Regions from separate parts of the Bacillus sp. SRL543 genome, predicted to be linked through region 2. Evidence: riboswitches for the same ligand, from Rfam matches in the RefSeq annotation. Region 2 holds a riboswitch; each other region holds the start of a gene.

The links. Region 2 has a riboswitch for cyclic di-GMP ahead of sinI (DNA-binding anti-repressor SinI). Riboswitches for the same ligand answer to the same signal wherever they lie in the genome.
Positions count from the first base shown of each region.
Region 1: another riboswitch for cyclic di-GMP. It lies ahead of AC4E8B_RS04120 (EAL domain-containing protein); the one in region 2 lies ahead of sinI (DNA-binding anti-repressor SinI).
Region 3: another riboswitch for cyclic di-GMP. It lies ahead of AC4E8B_RS04835 (sensor domain-containing diguanylate cyclase); the one in region 2 lies ahead of sinI (DNA-binding anti-repressor SinI).
Region 4: another riboswitch for cyclic di-GMP. It lies ahead of AC4E8B_RS06250 (hypothetical protein); the one in region 2 lies ahead of sinI (DNA-binding anti-repressor SinI).

Region 1 covers NZ_OZ481794.1:775,952-780,164, forward strand. Annotated here, with positions in the region: gene AC4E8B_RS04120 (EAL domain-containing protein) at 1-1,935, opposite strand, end outside; cyclic di-GMP riboswitch class I at 1,987-2,069, opposite strand; gene treR (trehalose operon repressor) at 2,185-2,910, shown strand; gene AC4E8B_RS04130 (lysine N(6)-hydroxylase/L-ornithine N(5)-oxygenase family protein) at 3,019-4,213, shown strand, end outside.
Region 2 covers NZ_OZ481794.1:4,265,170-4,269,382, reverse strand. Annotated here, with positions in the region: gene AC4E8B_RS21755 (methyl-accepting chemotaxis protein) at 1-28, shown strand, start outside; gene AC4E8B_RS21750 (alpha/beta hydrolase) at 95-1,603, opposite strand; cyclic di-GMP riboswitch class I at 1,787-1,869, shown strand; gene AC4E8B_RS21745 (hypothetical protein) at 1,968-2,195, shown strand; cyclic di-GMP riboswitch class I at 2,379-2,465, shown strand; gene sinI (DNA-binding anti-repressor SinI) at 2,483-2,641, shown strand; gene AC4E8B_RS21735 (5-bromo-4-chloroindolyl phosphate hydrolysis family protein) at 2,946-3,602, shown strand; gene AC4E8B_RS21730 (toxic anion resistance protein) at 3,599-4,213, shown strand, end outside.
Region 3 covers NZ_OZ481794.1:925,848-930,060, reverse strand. Annotated here, with positions in the region: gene AC4E8B_RS04840 (DmpA family aminopeptidase) at 1-796, opposite strand, end outside; gene AC4E8B_RS04835 (sensor domain-containing diguanylate cyclase) at 853-1,812, opposite strand; cyclic di-GMP riboswitch class I at 1,896-1,979, opposite strand; gene AC4E8B_RS04830 (amino acid permease) at 2,053-3,471, opposite strand; gene AC4E8B_RS04825 (excalibur calcium-binding domain-containing protein) at 3,705-3,974, opposite strand; gene AC4E8B_RS04820 (YhgE/Pip domain-containing protein) at 4,128-4,213, opposite strand, start outside.
Region 4 covers NZ_OZ481794.1:1,197,580-1,201,792, reverse strand. Annotated here, with positions in the region: gene AC4E8B_RS06255 (TerD family protein) at 1-1,356, shown strand, start outside; cyclic di-GMP riboswitch class I at 1,515-1,602, shown strand; gene AC4E8B_RS06250 (hypothetical protein) at 1,681-1,893, shown strand; gene AC4E8B_RS06245 (hypothetical protein) at 2,053-2,190, shown strand; gene yhbH (sporulation protein YhbH) at 2,301-3,470, opposite strand; gene AC4E8B_RS06235 (polysaccharide deacetylase family protein) at 3,655-4,213, opposite strand, start outside.

The sequences.
Region 1 (4,213 bases), 1.5 Mb from region 2:
GATGAATAATTCATAGCCTTCAATATGGAACGGCTTTTGGATGCTGCTGGTTATTTCTGCAGCCAGCATGCTTGCATCCTCGATGCTTGCGGCCTTTGGGACGATAATGGCAAATTCATCCCCGCCCATCCGGGACGCAAAATGGTCATCTGGTATAGAATCCTTAATCCGCCCGGCAACTTCTTTCAGCAGCCGGTCGCCGATTGGATGGCCCAGGGTGTCATTGATATGTTTAAAGCGGTCAAGATCCAGGTACATGATGGCGAACTTTTCAGGATCTTTGTCCTGGAACACCTCATTCAGGGTCTGGTCGAATAATCTCCTGTTCGGCAGGCCTGTCATATAGTCATGGTAGGCGAGGAATTCCATCTGTGCCTCAGCCTGCTTTTGGGCTGTGATATCTGCGACAATGCCATCCAGGCGAATGAGCTTCCCGCTTTCATCATAGATGGGGATGAGGTGGTCGCTGATCCATTTAAGGCCACCGTCTTTTGCAATGATTCTGTATTGCTGCCTGACAATTTGACCTTCTGATATTTTATTCTGGTTGTTCATCACTTCCTGTGCATCTTCAGGGTGAATGGACATATTCCATATATTCGGATTTCTGTATACTTCTTTTTTGGTATAGCCGTAGATGGCAAGAATAGCATCGGAACAGATCAAAACCTTTTTGGTAGCAGGGTCAAGCGACCACACACCCACATCTGCATTATTATAAAAATTCTTGAATTGCTCCGTATTTTCCGCCAGCATGTTCTCTATCTCACGCTGTTCCGTAACATCACGCGTGATACCGACCGCCCGTTCAGGGGTGCCGCCTTCATCCAGGATCAAGGTGGACTGATGGTGCATCCGGCGTACACTGCCATCTTTCCGGATGATCCGGTATTCAATATCTGCGGGCCTTTTTTCAAAAAGTGATGTTTGATAGCGGTTCAGAAATGCCGATAGATCATCAGGGTGGATGAACGTTTTGTAGTATTCAAAGGAAGGATTGAAATCTTCTTTTGATACTCCGAACATTTCATACATATGCTCAGACCAGTAGGCGAAGTCTTCTTTGAAATAATAGTCCCAATATCCAAAGTCAGCCGTTTTCTGGGCGAGATTCAGCCTTTCCTCCGCCTTCTGCAGCATGCGCTCCTTATCAGCCAGTTCTGTGATGTCCTTGGCAATCCCGAATACGCCGGTTATCTGATTATCTGTAATGATAGGAATATTTGTGATATTTGCATCAAACTTTTCCCCGGATCTGTTGATGCCGGTCATATTGTAGTTTTGCGGTTTTCCTTTTGCGGCCAGTTTAAACATGTGCAGCACAAGGCTCATAGATTCCGGGGCAACAAATTGCCTGAAAGATATTCCTTGCATGTCGGGATCATAATGGAACAAACGGACGAGGGAATCGTTAAAGGCTGTCACATCTCCGTTTAAATCCAGTGAATATACGGCATCCGGATGGTTGTCAAAAAGAGATCTGTACATCTGTTCACTTATGCTGAGCTTTTGCTTTAAGTTTTCTTCAGCTGTAATATCCTTTGAGATCCCAATGATCCCGATGGTTTGGTTTTCCTGGATAATCGGGATGGCGACACTGTTTAACAGAATCAGCCCGCCGTCTCTGCGGTTGATCCGGAAAATATGTGTTTGGGTAGAACCCTGCAATACTGCCTGGAAGCTTGTCTCTGCCTTGGGGAGGTCTTCCTTGCAGACAAAGGGAAAAAATCCCCTCTTTTGAATTTCTTGTGCACTAAATCCTGTGGCCTTAACGGCCGCCTCATTTACTTTAAGGATTTGGCCTTCTTTATCCAGTATGTAAGCCAGGTCTGATGTGTTCAAGAATAAGCTTTCATAGATATGTATATTTTCAACCAGGGGGACACCTGGTTCTTGAATAGTTGTTTTCAAATTGTGATTTTCTATTTTTTTCAATGATTTCTTCACCTTTCTAGTAATCTGGCAAGGTGTCATGCTAAAAAAATAGCAAGCAGCCCGGCTGCCATAGCAAAAGCCTTAGGCCCGCAGCTTTGCGTCTTTTACTTTCATAAAATTTGCCACTTATATAGTACCATATACCTTTAATGGGAAATTAGGTATTTTAATGGTAATATATACCTACTTAAAGTTTGAGCCATTTTCAAGTTCATAAAAAAACGTTACACTATCCATAGGTGATTAATAATGAAGAATAAATATCTGCTCATATACGAAGACCTGGCATCAAAGATCCAGGATGGATATTATCCTGCAAGAAGCATTCTTCCGTCAGAAAATGAGCTGACCGAGATGTTTGAGACTTCGAGGGAAACGATCCGGAAGGCGCTGAATCTGCTGGCGCAGAATGGGTTCATCCAGAAGATCCGGGGCAAGGGCTCGATGGTGCTGGATTTGAAGAAGCTGCAGTTCCCGATTTCCGGCCTGGTCAGCTTCAAGGAGCTGGCGGGAAAAATGGGGCAGAAGGCGGAAACCGATGTGGCGGAGTTTGCGCTATCTTTCCCGGATGTTGATTTGATGAGGCAGCTTCATATCAAGGAAGAGGAAAAGATATGGAAAGTATGCCGTGTGCGCAAGATTGAAGGCGAGCGGATCATCCTTGATAAGGATTTCCTGGTTGAGAAGCTGGTTCCCGGCCTGACCGAGGAGATTTGCCGCAATTCGATTTTTGAGTATATCGAGAATACGCTGAACCAGAAAATCAGTTTTGCCAAAAAGGAATTCACGGTTGAAGATCCGACAGAGGAAGACCGGAGGATGCTCGACCTGGAAGGCTACCATTCGGTCGTTGTGGTGAAAAATTATATCTACTTTGATGATGCATCGCTATTTCAATATACCGAGTCGCGGCACCGGCCGGACAAGTTCCGTTTTGTCGATTTTGCGAGGCGGATGGACACGCCTTCCGGCTGACAGGATGTGCAGGGCTTGGCTTGAAGAAGAGGGAATATGGGTAAAAACTAACAGATAAATGTCTGTTAGTTTTTTTATTGCAAAAATCCTGGATAAGGGGATAAGAGTATGAAAATATACAGTCTGATTGGCATCGGCATCGGCCCATATAATCTAAGCCTGGCAGCTATGCTGCAGAAGGCCCCTGAATTGACGGCCCTCTTTTTCGACAAAACGCCCGAATTCTCCTGGCATCCCGGCATGCTGATCGAAGGCTCGGAGATGCAGGTGCCGTTTCTGGATGATCTGGTCACCCTTGCTGATCCAACGAGCCCATACACGTATTTAAATTATCTGCATGAACATGACAGGCTGACACAATTTTCCTATTTTCACCGGCTGGAAATCCCGAGGAAGGAATACAACCACTACTGCCAATGGGCAGCTTCAAACCTGGACAACTGCAGATTCGGCATGGAAGTGGCGGATGTGCGGGACCGGGAGGAAAATGGAGAGCGCTTTTTCGAGGTGACTGTGCTGAATATGGAAAAAGGGCAGGAAGAGACCTATTTTGCCAGAAATCTGGTTTTGGGCACAGGGAATGAACCATTGGTGCCGGACCATATGAAATATTTCCTGGGGGAAGACTGCATCCACTCCAGCCGCTATCTGCAGCATAAGGAAAAGCTGATTGACGGCGCGTCCATCAGTGTCATTGGTTCAGGGCAAAGTGCCGCGGAAATTTTTTATGATTTGCTTCAATGCCAGAAAAATCATGATTTTCAGCTGAACTGGCTGGCCCGCTCTGCCGGATTCCTGCAGCTGGAAAGCACAAAGCTCGGGCAGGAGTTTTTTTCGCCGGAATATGTGGACTATTTTCACAGCCTGCCTTACGAGGAACGTATTCATTCACTGGATACTTTGAACGGCCTCCGCAATGGCATCGAGCCGGGGCTGCTGGACAATATCTACAAAGAGCTTTATCACCAGACCATCGGAGGAGAGTCTGCCAAAGCGCGGATCCAGCCTCATGCCGAACTTCAAGGAATGGAGCGCACATCATCCGGCTTCGGGCTCCAGCTCCAGCAAAAGCAGTCCGAAACACCATTCAAGCTGTATTCTGAAAAAGTTGTCCTGGCCACAGGATACCGGCCGCATTTGCCGGAATGGCTGCTCAGCCGTTATGGAGGAGACATTCTCTGGGAGGGCGAGCGCGAATTCAAGGTGTCTCTCTCTTATGAAATCCTTTTTAAAAAGAAGCGCCAAAACAGGATCTTCACCCTGACGAATATCGAGCATTCCCATGGGGCCGCTGCCACCCATC
Region 2 (4,213 bases):
GCTTCAAAAATTTAAAATTGAAAGTTAAAGAAAGAGGACAGCGGCATTTGCCGCTGTCCTTTCTATATATACGAATTGCAGTACACTCTATCATTCATGCAGGTTCCCACATTTTAAGCGGGGACATACTGACTTTCTGGTACAGGTCGCTGATTTCTTCATGAAGCCTGGTGTCCTCAGAGGACAGCTTCATGAGGAGCTGCATATCGTTCAATGCTTCTGAAATTTCCCTCAGATGCAAGTGCTGCTTATAGGTTAGATTCAGCAGCCTGATGATGGATAGCTCCAATTCCCGGCGGTATTCGTCTGCCCATTTGGCCTTGAACTGCGGGAGCAGCTTTGGCGGAATTTTGCCAGCGGCTTTTGATTTCAAAATCTTCATGGCTGTCCAGTCCTCTGCTTCCAGTGCCTGTTTGAGCAGGCGGCTGAACTGCAGGGCGTCAATTTCAATATCCCGGTTCATTGAGATAATATTGTTTTCAATCGTGAATGGATCAAGAATCCCGCCTCCTTGGAATGTCTTTCGCAGGTGGGTCAGGCTGACTCGGAGCTGGTTCTGCGCGTTGGCAACCGGCAGCCCAGGCCAAAAGGCCTCTGCTACAATATTCCTTGAAACCGGGCCATGAAGGCACAAGTAAGCCAGGATTTCCTTTGCCTTGCGCTGGTTCCATTTCCCTTCAATCACTGTGTTGCCTGCTGTCACTTTAAATTCATCAAGCATACAGACTTGAATCTTATCTTCGTTTGGAGGAGGCGTCTCGAATGCTGCCTCTAATTGGAGAAGCAGCTTTTGCGTATAAGAACTCCCTGCGTCGGGCTTTACTTCTGCCATTGCTGCCGGCTGGGCTAAGAACTCCCTGCATTTGGACAGCGTCAATTCCGGCTGGTCCAGTTGAATCAGATGAGATGCAGAAGGGATGATGTACTTTCTGCTCTGCCTGATATAGTCGCTGCTCAGCATGACAAGGGAAGATGGATAGAAGTGGTCGAATTCCCCCGCTAAAAACAGTACGGGTATATTCATATGCTTAAAATTGATTATGGATGATCCGGAGATTAAATCCCTTGCTAAAAAATAGGTGTGCAAATCAAGCTTCGAGCAGGCTTCCTTCAAAAGAAAGTAATGAGGGCCGATAGATTTATAAAGAAGGTGGCTTATCCAGAAATCTGCCAGACTTTCTTTACCAAGAAGCGGCATGCTGTTTTCTGAAGGCGATTTCCTGATGCAATCAGCTAAATTTACGGCAGGGGTCGAAAAGACAATGAACGAAAGGATGCTGCCCGGGTTCAATTCCTGCCATTGGGAGCCGAAGTATGCCCCAAGGCCCTGCCCGATAAAGTGGAAAGAAGAGGATCCTGTCTCTTCCAGGATGGACTCAAAATCTTCATTTAAAGTATTCCAGTCCAGAATTCCCTCTGCAATGCTGCTGTGTCCGTGTCCCCTAAAGTCGAATGTTATAGTATGGTAGTCTGCCAACTGTGGAAGAATAAGCTTCCAAACAGTGCGGTCCAGACCCAGTCCATGTGCAAGGATCAATGTCTCTGCATCAGGATTGGCTGAACTATTCAACTCAAAGCTTATTCCTCGTTTAGTCGTATTCATGCTGCCCCTCCGATATTTCATTGTGGCAATAGCCATTTATAATATTATCGGCACATCTATCCCTTTTATTAGGAAAAATAAATATACTTCCTTCAGCAGTTAGATTCTTATTGCCTATATTTTATAAAAATTAAAATCTGCAATTGATATAAAGGGCCAAAAGTAATATGATAATAGTATGAAAATTGAAAAAGGCAAACTTGTTGAAAAATAAGGACGCAAAGCCTCGAGTCTAAGGCGCAAGCTATGATCGTCGGGCTGCCAGGGTGAATATGTGGATGGCTTTGAATTCTGTGCTTAGTACTTTCAGAGCTAATCGGCCGAACCTTTTGGCGCAGTTACTGGAAGGAAAGGATGGAGAAACATGAATTTTTTTGGCACAGCAGAGTTTTTTGAGGAGCAGCTGAAAAAGGCTGCAGAGAGCGGAAAGAATCTATCAGCGAGCATCTCCCAGATTGAGTATGAGCTGAACTTTAATTTCATCTGTACAGACAGCCTCCGCAAGGAATGCCTGGCCAACCTGATGGCTGCAGGCAGGAAACTGGATCGCCAGCTGTCATCATATAGCGAGAAACATGCTGCAGTTGTGTAGCATTAAAAGAGGGTGGAGGAACTAATTCCTTCACTCTCTTTTGTTATTCTGGACCTGTTTAGCCGGGTTATCTTTTGTGCTGGTTCGACAAATTTCGATTGGGGGGTTGTAACCAATCGAAAAAGGCACCATATCGATTGGTTTGAGTCTTACTTCATGAGGGTAGATATTCCCATCTTTACATTTTGTGAAATGCAAACTTATTGAAAAATAAGGACGCAAAGCCTCGGGTCTAAGGCTCTGCAGAGCTATGACGGCCGGGCTGCCGCAAATAGGGAGAAGTTGAGATGATGTTGCCGGAAAAGGTTGACAGGGATTGGCTTGAATTGATCTTAGAAGCAAAAAGCAGCGGGATTTCATTAGGGGAGATCCATAGCTTCATCAATGGCACTCACCTATATTGGAGCTCAGCAGAGAGCAAGAAGCAGGACGAAGAAAAACAATAAGCAGCAATTGACTATACATATGATAACTTAAGTGTTAAATCTTTGGATTTGACACTATTTTTATGAGCTAAACTTTTCGACAGAAAACAGCAATAATCGGAAGGCAGCGGTGCCAGCCTTTCTACGCCTCAAGACCTACCCCATCTTACAGTCCTGGTCTATGGAAAAGAGGAGTTTTATCGTGTATTGTTGAATTAAATAAGATGATCTTACTTTTTCTGTCAGTGCGGGAGATTGGGTGAAACCTATTGTCTTTATACGTATGTACAGGTAAAGCAGGATTTTATGTCAGGAGTCGATATGAATGAACCGGATTGTTTCGTTTCTTATAGGCACGGTACTGGCTGTCCCGTTCGCCGGGTCGGTCTGGACGGTCAGCTATTTCGGATTTGACCAGACGTTTTTCTTGTCGGGGCTGATAGCAGGCGGTGCGGCCGTGCTGGTGTATCTAACCGCATTCCAGATCGGGCGCGTCCGTTTCCTCAGGAAGCACGGGCTGACGCGGAGGGAATATAAGTATATTAAGACAAACCTTGCAGAAGGGAAAAAGAAAATTTCCCGACTGCACATGTCCTTGTTTGCGATCCGCCATCTTCCTTCTTTGAAGCAGCGGATTGAGCTGATGAGAATCACAAGGAAGATTTACAGGCTGACCAAGAAAGAGCCGAAGCGTTTTTACCAGGCGGAGCGGTTTTATTTTTCCCATCTTGATTCTCTTGTGGAAATGAGCGAGAAATATGTGTTCCTTTCCACCCAGCCGAAGAAGAACCTTGAAATCGACCAGTCGCTGCTGGAAACCCGAAGGACCATCAATGAACTCTCCCAGACGGTAGAGAAAGATTTGTATGAAGTGATTTCCGATGATATAGACAATCTGAATTTTGAAATAGACGTAGCAAAGAACTCGATTAAGACATGGAAGGAAAACCGATTACCTGAAGAAAGCAGGAGGCTGAAATGAGCGAACAAAACCCATCATTAACGAAAAAGACGGGCAGTCTTATGGATGATATCCTTGCCGACCCGTTTGGCGACAGTAACGGCGGACCTGCCCTCGAGCTTGCAAAGGAAGATAGACCGGTGAAGCTAATAGACGTGATCCCGGAAGAAAACCGGGCGCGGGCCTATCAGATCGCAGAGCAGATCGACCCGAGCAACCATCAGGCCATGATTGCCTATGGCACCCAGGCGCAGACAAAGCTGCTCACCTTCTCGCACAGCATGCTCGAGCATGTCCAGAAGAAGGATATCGGCGAGGTTGGTGATATCATCAATGACCTGATGAAGCGCCTCAATGATATGAACCCGGATGAACTGAAGCAGGGCAAGCAGTCTCTGTTTTCCCGCATGTTCGGAAAAATCTCCGATTCTGTCCAGGAGATTCTCTCCAAATATCAAAAAACAGGAGCGCAGATTGACCGGATCAGCGTAAAGCTGGACCGCAGCAAAAATGTCCTCTTGTCTGACATCCATATGCTGGAAAAGTTATATGACACGAACAAGGAATATTTTCACGCTCTCAATGTCTATATCGCAGCAGGCGAGATCAAGCTCGAGGAACTGCATGATCAG
Region 3 (4,213 bases), 1.6 Mb from region 2:
CCGTCCGGGACAAACCTGTTACCGTCCTTTTAATGATTCGGGTCAGCTGCCTCTCCGATACAGGCAGGTCAGTTGCGACAATGATAATGACCGACCCTTTATCCTTCTCCTCCTTAGCCTGGATAGCCTCACTCAGCTCCTCCCCGACGGCTTTCCCATTCACCCGCAGATCCTTTAAGCCGCCGAAATTCGTGAGCACGAGAACGCCCATCGTATAAGTTCCATGGTCCATTTCCATCAGCCTCGAGCTGGTCCCGATCCCGCCCTTCAGAGAATAGCAAAGCATGCCGGTCCCTGCTCCAGCAGTGCCTTCTTCCACGTCCGCCGAGGCATTCTGCAGTGCCTGGAATACGTGCTCCCTCTCTACGAACCCAGCCCGGATATCATTCAAAAACATATCATTGCATTCACACACAACCGGATTCACCGTTCCAGTCGTCCGGCCGATTTCGGGATTAGACTCCAGCATATACTGAATCAAAGCCTCGGCTGCTGTACCGATGCTCAGCGTATTGGTCAGGATGATCGGAGATTCTATCGTACCCAGCTCATTGATCTGGATTGTCCCCATACTCTTCCCAAACCCGTTGATCACATGGGTCGCGGCAATCAGCTTTTCTTTAAAAAGATTCCCGGGATGCGGCACAATTGCAGTGACCCCGGTTTGTTTATCACCATCACTTAGCGTTGTATGCCCCACAGTTACCCCTTCCACATCAGTGATAGAATTGCGCGGACCAGTTTGAAGGGTTCCTATTTTCACTCCATAATCTCTGATTCTTTTTTTGGCGGGCATCATTTTCCTCCATTTTTGCGAAGAAAGGTGCCTTTCTCCCATCTTTATTGATGAATTCAGGCACCTTTTTTCATTCTTTTATTTCGATACATATGGTTATCCGCTTCAACAAATAAGCTTTCCATGACACCTAGTGAATTTTCGCAGAACGCAAAGCCTATCGATATGTTAATTTTGACTTCCTGGCTGCTTTCATTATATCTGCTAATCTCTTCAGATAGCTTTTCAACCAGGAGCTCTACCTGTTCTTTGTCCTTTTTTAAAAGGAAAACCGCAAATTCATCTCCGCCAATCCTTGAAACATAGGCATTTTCTCTGAAAAATTGTTCTAATAGCCGTGCTGTTTCTTTAATCAGAAAGTCTCCAGTTTTATGCCCATAGTTATCATTCAAACATTTCAGGCCGTCCAAATCACATAATATAATGGCTGCAGCTGTATCCTCACGTTCATTATATTTCTCCATCATTTGCTCAAAGAAATCACGGTTATAGATGTCTGTCAAAGCATCATGGGTGATTCGATATTTCAATGTTTCTTCCAGCTTTTTTCTCTCATCAATATTCCGCACCATACCTTGAAGAGCGACCAGCACCCCATTTTCATATATCGGAGTCGCATACTCTTCAAACCATCGGTAATGACCGTCTTTATCTTTCCAGCGCTGAACGATTGCTTTATTGAAATCAACCTGTCCATGGACTTTTTTCTGGAGAATATCCATATCCTCCGGGTGGATATCCCTAAAGGCAACACCAGCGTCTGAATAGGCATCTGCATTAGAACCTTCACCGAAAAAGCATTCTGCTGAAGGACCAAGATATTTAAATTTCAGCTCCGGATATACTTGGCAATAATAAAGAAAATCTTTGGTGTTTTCTATCACATGCATATAATTTTCATGATTTTTAAAAGAGTCAGTTTCTTTCTTTTTCCATCTTCTGAAAAAATAAATCACAACCAATAAAACAGTCAGTGCCCCTAATCCAAAACCTTGTGCAAATTGTATGTTCATCATTGCTGTCCCTCTTCGTTTTCCTCAATCCTTCAGCATAAAAAATAGACCAATCGAAACCGATCAGCCTACGCTCATAAAGATGAATCGGTAACTGGCAGACATAGCCTTTGGCTTTAGTCCCTGTAGTTTTGCGTCTTCACCTTTCGATGAATTTGCCTGTATCTTTTATATATTTCATTTTAAAGGATAAACGGCAAGACTTCCAATTTAAACCGCGGAAAAATCCAGAGCAGGCACTCCCTAATACTCTTCCTCTGTTTTATGGATTTTCTTGAACTTCCCAAACTTAGAACCCAGAAGATACGAAACAAGAATGATCAGCACAAACCCAATGCTCGCAAACAAGCCCATTCTTTGATTGGCGTGGAGAAGCGAACCCGCAATCGTAAAGATAATCAGCACAATGCCCAGATAGGAGGTTACCGGATAAGCAGAGGATTTATATTTCTCATGAGATGCGCCGACCTGCTTCCTTTTCTTGATATGCGACGCCAGGATAATGATCCAGTTCAAGATCAGCATGATGCCTGCTGAGGCCGTCATATACTCGTAAATGGTATCCGGCAAGAGAAATGAAAGCAGGACAGAAACACCGAGCCCCGCTCCGCTCAGCAGCAGCGCCCCTGCCGGCACTCCTTTCCTCGTTTTCTTCTGGAGCCTTTGCGGCGCGTCTCCATCCTTTGAAAGAGACACGATAATGCTTGTTATTGAAAAAAGAGACCCCACCATCGTCGAAAAAGCCGCACTTATTAAAATGACATTGAAGATGCTATCCAGAAAAGGAATATTGAATTGTGATAAAGCAGCCACGAAAGGGCTTTTATCTTCATTTATGTTATGAAAAGAAATCATCATCAGGATAAAGAGGATGCTGACCACATAAAGGATTGTCAAAGCTGCAACCAGAAAGCTCCCTGCCTTTGGCACGTCTTCTTTGTTTCTAAGTTCCGTAGCCAAAACCCCGATCACTTCAATTCCCCCATAAGAGAACAAAATGAATATCATTGCAGACCATAACCCTGAAAACCCATTCGGAAAAATCCCCTCCGATAAAAAGGTGGACGATTCACCTGCCGTCTCGGGTGAGAGTACCCCAAACGCTGCTAGAATCCCGAAGAAAATAAAACTGATGAGCGTAGAAATTTTTATGACAGCAAAAAACGATTCAATGCTTCCGAAATTTTTTACACCGAGAAAATTAATGCCTAATGCAATGGCAGAATAAATGATCGAAAAAATCCAGATAGGAACATCCGGCAGCCATAATTGAGTAAAAATGGCCAGTGCCGTCACTTCGCTCGACATGATCAGCACTCCCGCCACCCAGTAAATCCAGCCGCTCATAAATCCCGCATAATGGCCGAATGCCTGTCCCGCATATGTCCGGAACGAACCGGGCTGCGGATCCTGCACCGTCATCTCAGCCAGTGCACTAAAAACAAAATAAGCCGTCAATCCGGCCAGCAGATATCCAATCAGCACAGAAGGACCCGCCGAGTGAATCGACAAACCGGATCCCAAAAAGAACCCCGCCCCAATCACAGAGCCAATCCCAATCAAAGAAAGCTGCCACCATGCCAGCTTATGCGACTGCCCCTTCTCCACCTGGCCCTTCTGCACATTCTTAACACTCTGTTTAACCACACTCACTTTTTGCATCTTCCCACTCCTCACCAGCTGCTTATGAAAAGTATGCCCTGAAATGGGAATAAGAAGCCATGGGGACAGGTACCGGAAGCCATGGGGACAGGTACCGTGGCCCAGTATCAAAAAGAGCCAAGGGACCTGTCCCCTTGGCTCTCTAAAAAAAGGCGCCAGCCCAGCAGGCCTGTACCTTCTTTATTCTGATATCCCGCCTGTAAACTTTAAGCAAAAACTCTGATTTCAACTTTTTACTTTTCACAAGCTATTTTGTCGCCGTCCCGATCCTTCGTTTTATTGGCATCATACAGCGCCTGGGATACATACGGTTTATATTTAGTTTTACCGCCCTTGTTTTTTACAGAAGAAGAACGGGCTACTCCGCCTTTATAATCCTTGTTTAATTCAGTACAATTCTTATAGGTTTTAGCAGCTGCCGGTGTTTTTGCTTCAGCACTTACAGAGAAAGATACACTTAGGATCAACAAAGCAGAAATGGCTAAAGCACTGGACTTTTTCATTTTAATTTTCTCACCTTCCATATTTTAACTTATATTAATAATAATCCAATATATCCATCTATTACAATATATTTTAATAGAATAATAGAAAGTTCTAATGCCAGCCATATAATAAAAGGCGCCAGCCCCCAAAGGCCGGCACCTCTCTCTCACTTATGAAAACAGCGCCTTCAAACGAGCCCAAAACCCCTTCGGCTCTTCCTTGGGCTTTTCAACCTCTTCCGTTTCTTCCTGTTTAA
Region 4 (4,213 bases), 1.9 Mb from region 2:
TGGGATATCAGCCGGCAAGGATCCAACTATGATCTGGACGCATCTGCCTTTTTATTAGGCGCATCAGGAAAAGTACATAGCGACCTTGATTTCGTTTTTTATAACAACCCTAACGGCGGGAATGGTTCTATCATATACAGCGGCGATAACCGCACAGGTGCAGGGGAACGCGATGATGAACAGATCAGGATTGACCTGCGGAGGGTGCCGGACTCGATCCACCGGATTGCTTTCACAATCACCATCCATGACGCCCAGGCGAAACAGCAGAATTTCGGCCATATCGAAAATGCTTATGTACGGATTTTCAATGAACAGGATAATGAAGAGCTTATCCGCTTCAACCTTGGAAGGGATTTTACCGTGGAAACCGCGATCGTGACAGCGGAGCTGTACAGGCATAATGGGGAATGGAAATTCAACGCCATCGCAAGCGGCTTTCAGGGCGGCCTTGCCGCACTCTGCCGCAATTTCGGCGTGACAGTTGATGATGAGCCGGCCCCCCAGCCTTCCCATGGCAGCCAGTCTTTCGGGCAAAGCCAGACCTACCAGCAAAGCTATTCACAGCAGACACCGCCAAGCCAAAATTACCAGCAGAGCTATAATCCCGGAAGCCCACAGCAGAACTATGCTTCTGGAAACTATCAGCAGGCACAGCCGCAAGCTTCGTATCCGGCTCCCTCCTATGGGCAGCCTTCCCACTCTTCACCACAGGCATATGGGGGAGATGAAATTCCGTGCCCGCGCTGCCATTCCACAAATGTACGCACCGGAGAAAAGGGATTCGGTCTCGGCAAAGCGGCTATTGGCGGCCTGATCCTTGGACCTGTCGGGCTGCTTGGCGGATTCATCGGGAAGAAACAGCTGAAGTTTACCTGCAACAGCTGCGGAAATGCCTGGTCTCCATCCCAGACCGATTACTCGGAATGGGCCAATCAGCAAAAAAGGAAAGCACAAGATCTCTTTAACCGCTTCAAGAGCCAGGACGTCCTTGAGGCAGTCGTGGCAGCATGTGCGCTTGTAGCGATGGCTGATGGAAGGCTGGATCCGGCAGAACGCCAGAAAATGCTTGAGTTCGTCAATCAGAGCGATGAGCTTCGCGTTTTTGATACCCAGAAAGTCATCCAGCAATTCAACCTGTACGTCCAGAAAATTGAACGCGATCCTTCAATCGGCAGGGCAGAGGCATTCAAGGCGCTTGGCAGGATACGGACAAAGCCGGAAATCGCCAGGCTAGTGGCCCGCTACTGCATTGCGATCGGCTTTGCAGACGGGCATTTTGACCCGAATGAGCAGCAGGCAGTCAGTGACATCTGCCGGGAGCTCGGACTCAATCCTGCAGAGTTCCTGTCTTAAAATCAATCACAGCCTGGCCTTGCCGGCCGGGCTGCTGTTATTCCGCTATCCCCCATTGGGGATCCACCACCTGTACAAATATGAATATATAGCACTATAGAAAAAAAATAATATTTAAAATTAACAAACACTTTATTTTTAGCATGATTTAGTGCTAATCTTACTAAGGGCAAATTTTACGAAAGTAAAAGACGCAAAGCCACGGGCCTAAAACAAATCATTTGTCATGGCAGCCGGGTTGCCAAGAATATTATTCTTGTAAACTTTTAAACATAACACACCCCTTTCTAATTTGCCTAATCCATTTTAAAGAGAGGGAACACAATGTTTTATCCGACATTTTTATGCAAAGAGACCAATCAGAGGCATCTGATCAAAGACTCAAATTTTTGTGAATGCGGCTATAAGTACAAAGGCTTTTCAACATTCATCAAAAAAGATTTCAAGAAAATCCAATTTAAGCAGACTCATGATATTGATTGCCCTGTCTGCAAAAGCTCCGTGCTGAAGGAAGAAAAAGCAGTCTGCTATTCATAAGCAGCTGCTTTTTTTCTTTCCCCCATCCCCAGGCTTATTTCCCGCCTGATGCGCCAAATCAGGTTTAGGAATTCCAAAAAAGTGGCAAAAAGAAAGTAACCAACTCATTTACTATAATCAGGCCACTTCTCTTCAAATACAAAGCAAAGGGGAATACTTATGGCGGAAAAATCAGCACAATCCACATTGGCATTAAATTCATCGATCTCATTAAAAGGAATTGTAAAAGCCGTATTCAATGATACAGTCCACGTCCAAATCGGAGGAAAGATCATCGCAATCCCGCTGGAAAAGTGAAAATTGCTGCAGCCGAACCAGGCAGCCAACGAAAGCCGCTTTTTATTAAACGGCTTTTTTTGTGCGGCTGCACAGGAAAACCGGCTGGCATTCCGCCAGCCGGTTTGTGTTTAAGCATAGATTTTATTTTCTTCGTTTTGAAAGAAGCTCTTCATCGCATGGAAAACATCTGCTTTTTGTTTGAGGATATAATATCTGAAGTGTTCATTTTTAATATTCTTATATGCGGACATGAGGGTCGAGTGGCGGTTGTACTGGTTGACCTCCCCGTAGCCGAACATGCTCGATACCGCGATCAGCTCTTCAACAAGCTTCACACAGCGGGCATTGTCAGACGTGAGATTGTCGCCATCGGAAAAGTGGAAAGGGTAGATATTGAATCTTCTGGGATTATATTTTTCATTGATCAGCTCCAGGGCTTTCCGGTAGGCTGACGAACAAATGGTTCCCCCGCTTTCCCCTTTCGAGAAGAAATCTTCCTCTGTGACGACCTTCGCTTCTGTATGGTGGGCAATGAACTCTATTTCCACCGTTTCATACTTTGTCCGCAAAAACCGGGTCATCCAAAAGAAAAAGCTTCTGGCCATATACTTCTCCCATAATCCCATTGATCCGCTCGTGTCCATCATTGCGAGCACGACTGCCTTTGAATCAGGCTTTACAATCTCATTCCATGTCTTGAACTTCAGATCTTCCTGATAGATCGGATAGAAGCCCGGCTTCCCTGTCATCGCATTCCGTTTAAAGGCTGTCATCATTGTGCGCTTTTTATCAATATTGCCCATTAATCCTGTTTTGCGGATATCATTGAATTCAATGTTTTCAACAAGATGCTCTTCCTGTTCCTTCTTTTTCAGGTTCGGCAGCTCAAGCTGCTTGAACAGTGCTTCCTCAAGCTCCATCATGGACACTTCAGCCTCGAAATAGTCTTCTCCCGGCTGATCGCCTGCACCCTGGCCTTTTCCTGGGCCTTTCTGGCCGCTGGAGCCGTCCCTGGCAACAACATCGCCTACCTGGCTGTCTCCGTCCCCCTGGCCCACATGTTTATTTTTATCATAGTTATAACGAATTTTATATTCGTCAAGAGAGCGAATCGGAATTTTCACCACTTCACGGCCATTGGACATTATAATGCTTTCTTCTGTTATCAGATCTGGGAGATTGTTCCGGATCGCATCCTGTACTTTTTCCTGGTGGCGCTGCTGATCGTCGTGGCCTTTGCGATGGAGGGACCAATCTTCTTCGGAAATCACAAACTGGCGGTTGTTGATGTCGGTCATTATAACCCCTCCTTGAAAAAATTTCATGGATTCATTGCACACATTTGTCTTAAGCAACATACAATATCCCGAGTGTCAAAAGGAACGTGAAATATTAATTACTCTATACTATGCGAGACATCGAAATAATTTACAAATAATTTTGACAATAAGACAAATGCCTATGCTTCCGGACAAGCCTCTTTTACAGCCTGTCATCTTTCCAGAAATTCATTGTAAAGTGATGATCGGGGTCATAAGCCTGGCATTCATAGCCTTGTGAGTAAAGGTAATCGATGATCTGCGGCAGCATGGATACGGTCCCGCTGTTCACATGCATCAGGATGACTGGGGGCTTTCCTGCTGCTGCCGCTGGCTGAAGCCCTTTTTTCACATTTTCAAAGATGGTCTGCGGACTGCTCCTCGCGTATTTCCAGTCCAATGTATCGATATTCCAATCCCACATTTTATACCCTTTCTGCACAAGGGCATCCCTGAATGGATTTGTCATGTAAGGCTTGCTTCCATAAGGAACCCTTACCAGCCTGGAATCGATGCCAGTCAGGCTCCATATTGTTTTCCTGGTCTTATCCATTTCCAGGGCAGGATTTTGCGGATTTCCGGCATAAAGCTTATCTTTATCATGGGAAACACTATGGAGCGCCGGATAATGCCCCTCCTTGACCAGCCGCCTGACTGAATCCGGATTGGCCCTGGCCTGCGGTTCAATCATAAAGAATGTAGCCTTTGCTTCCTTCTTTTTC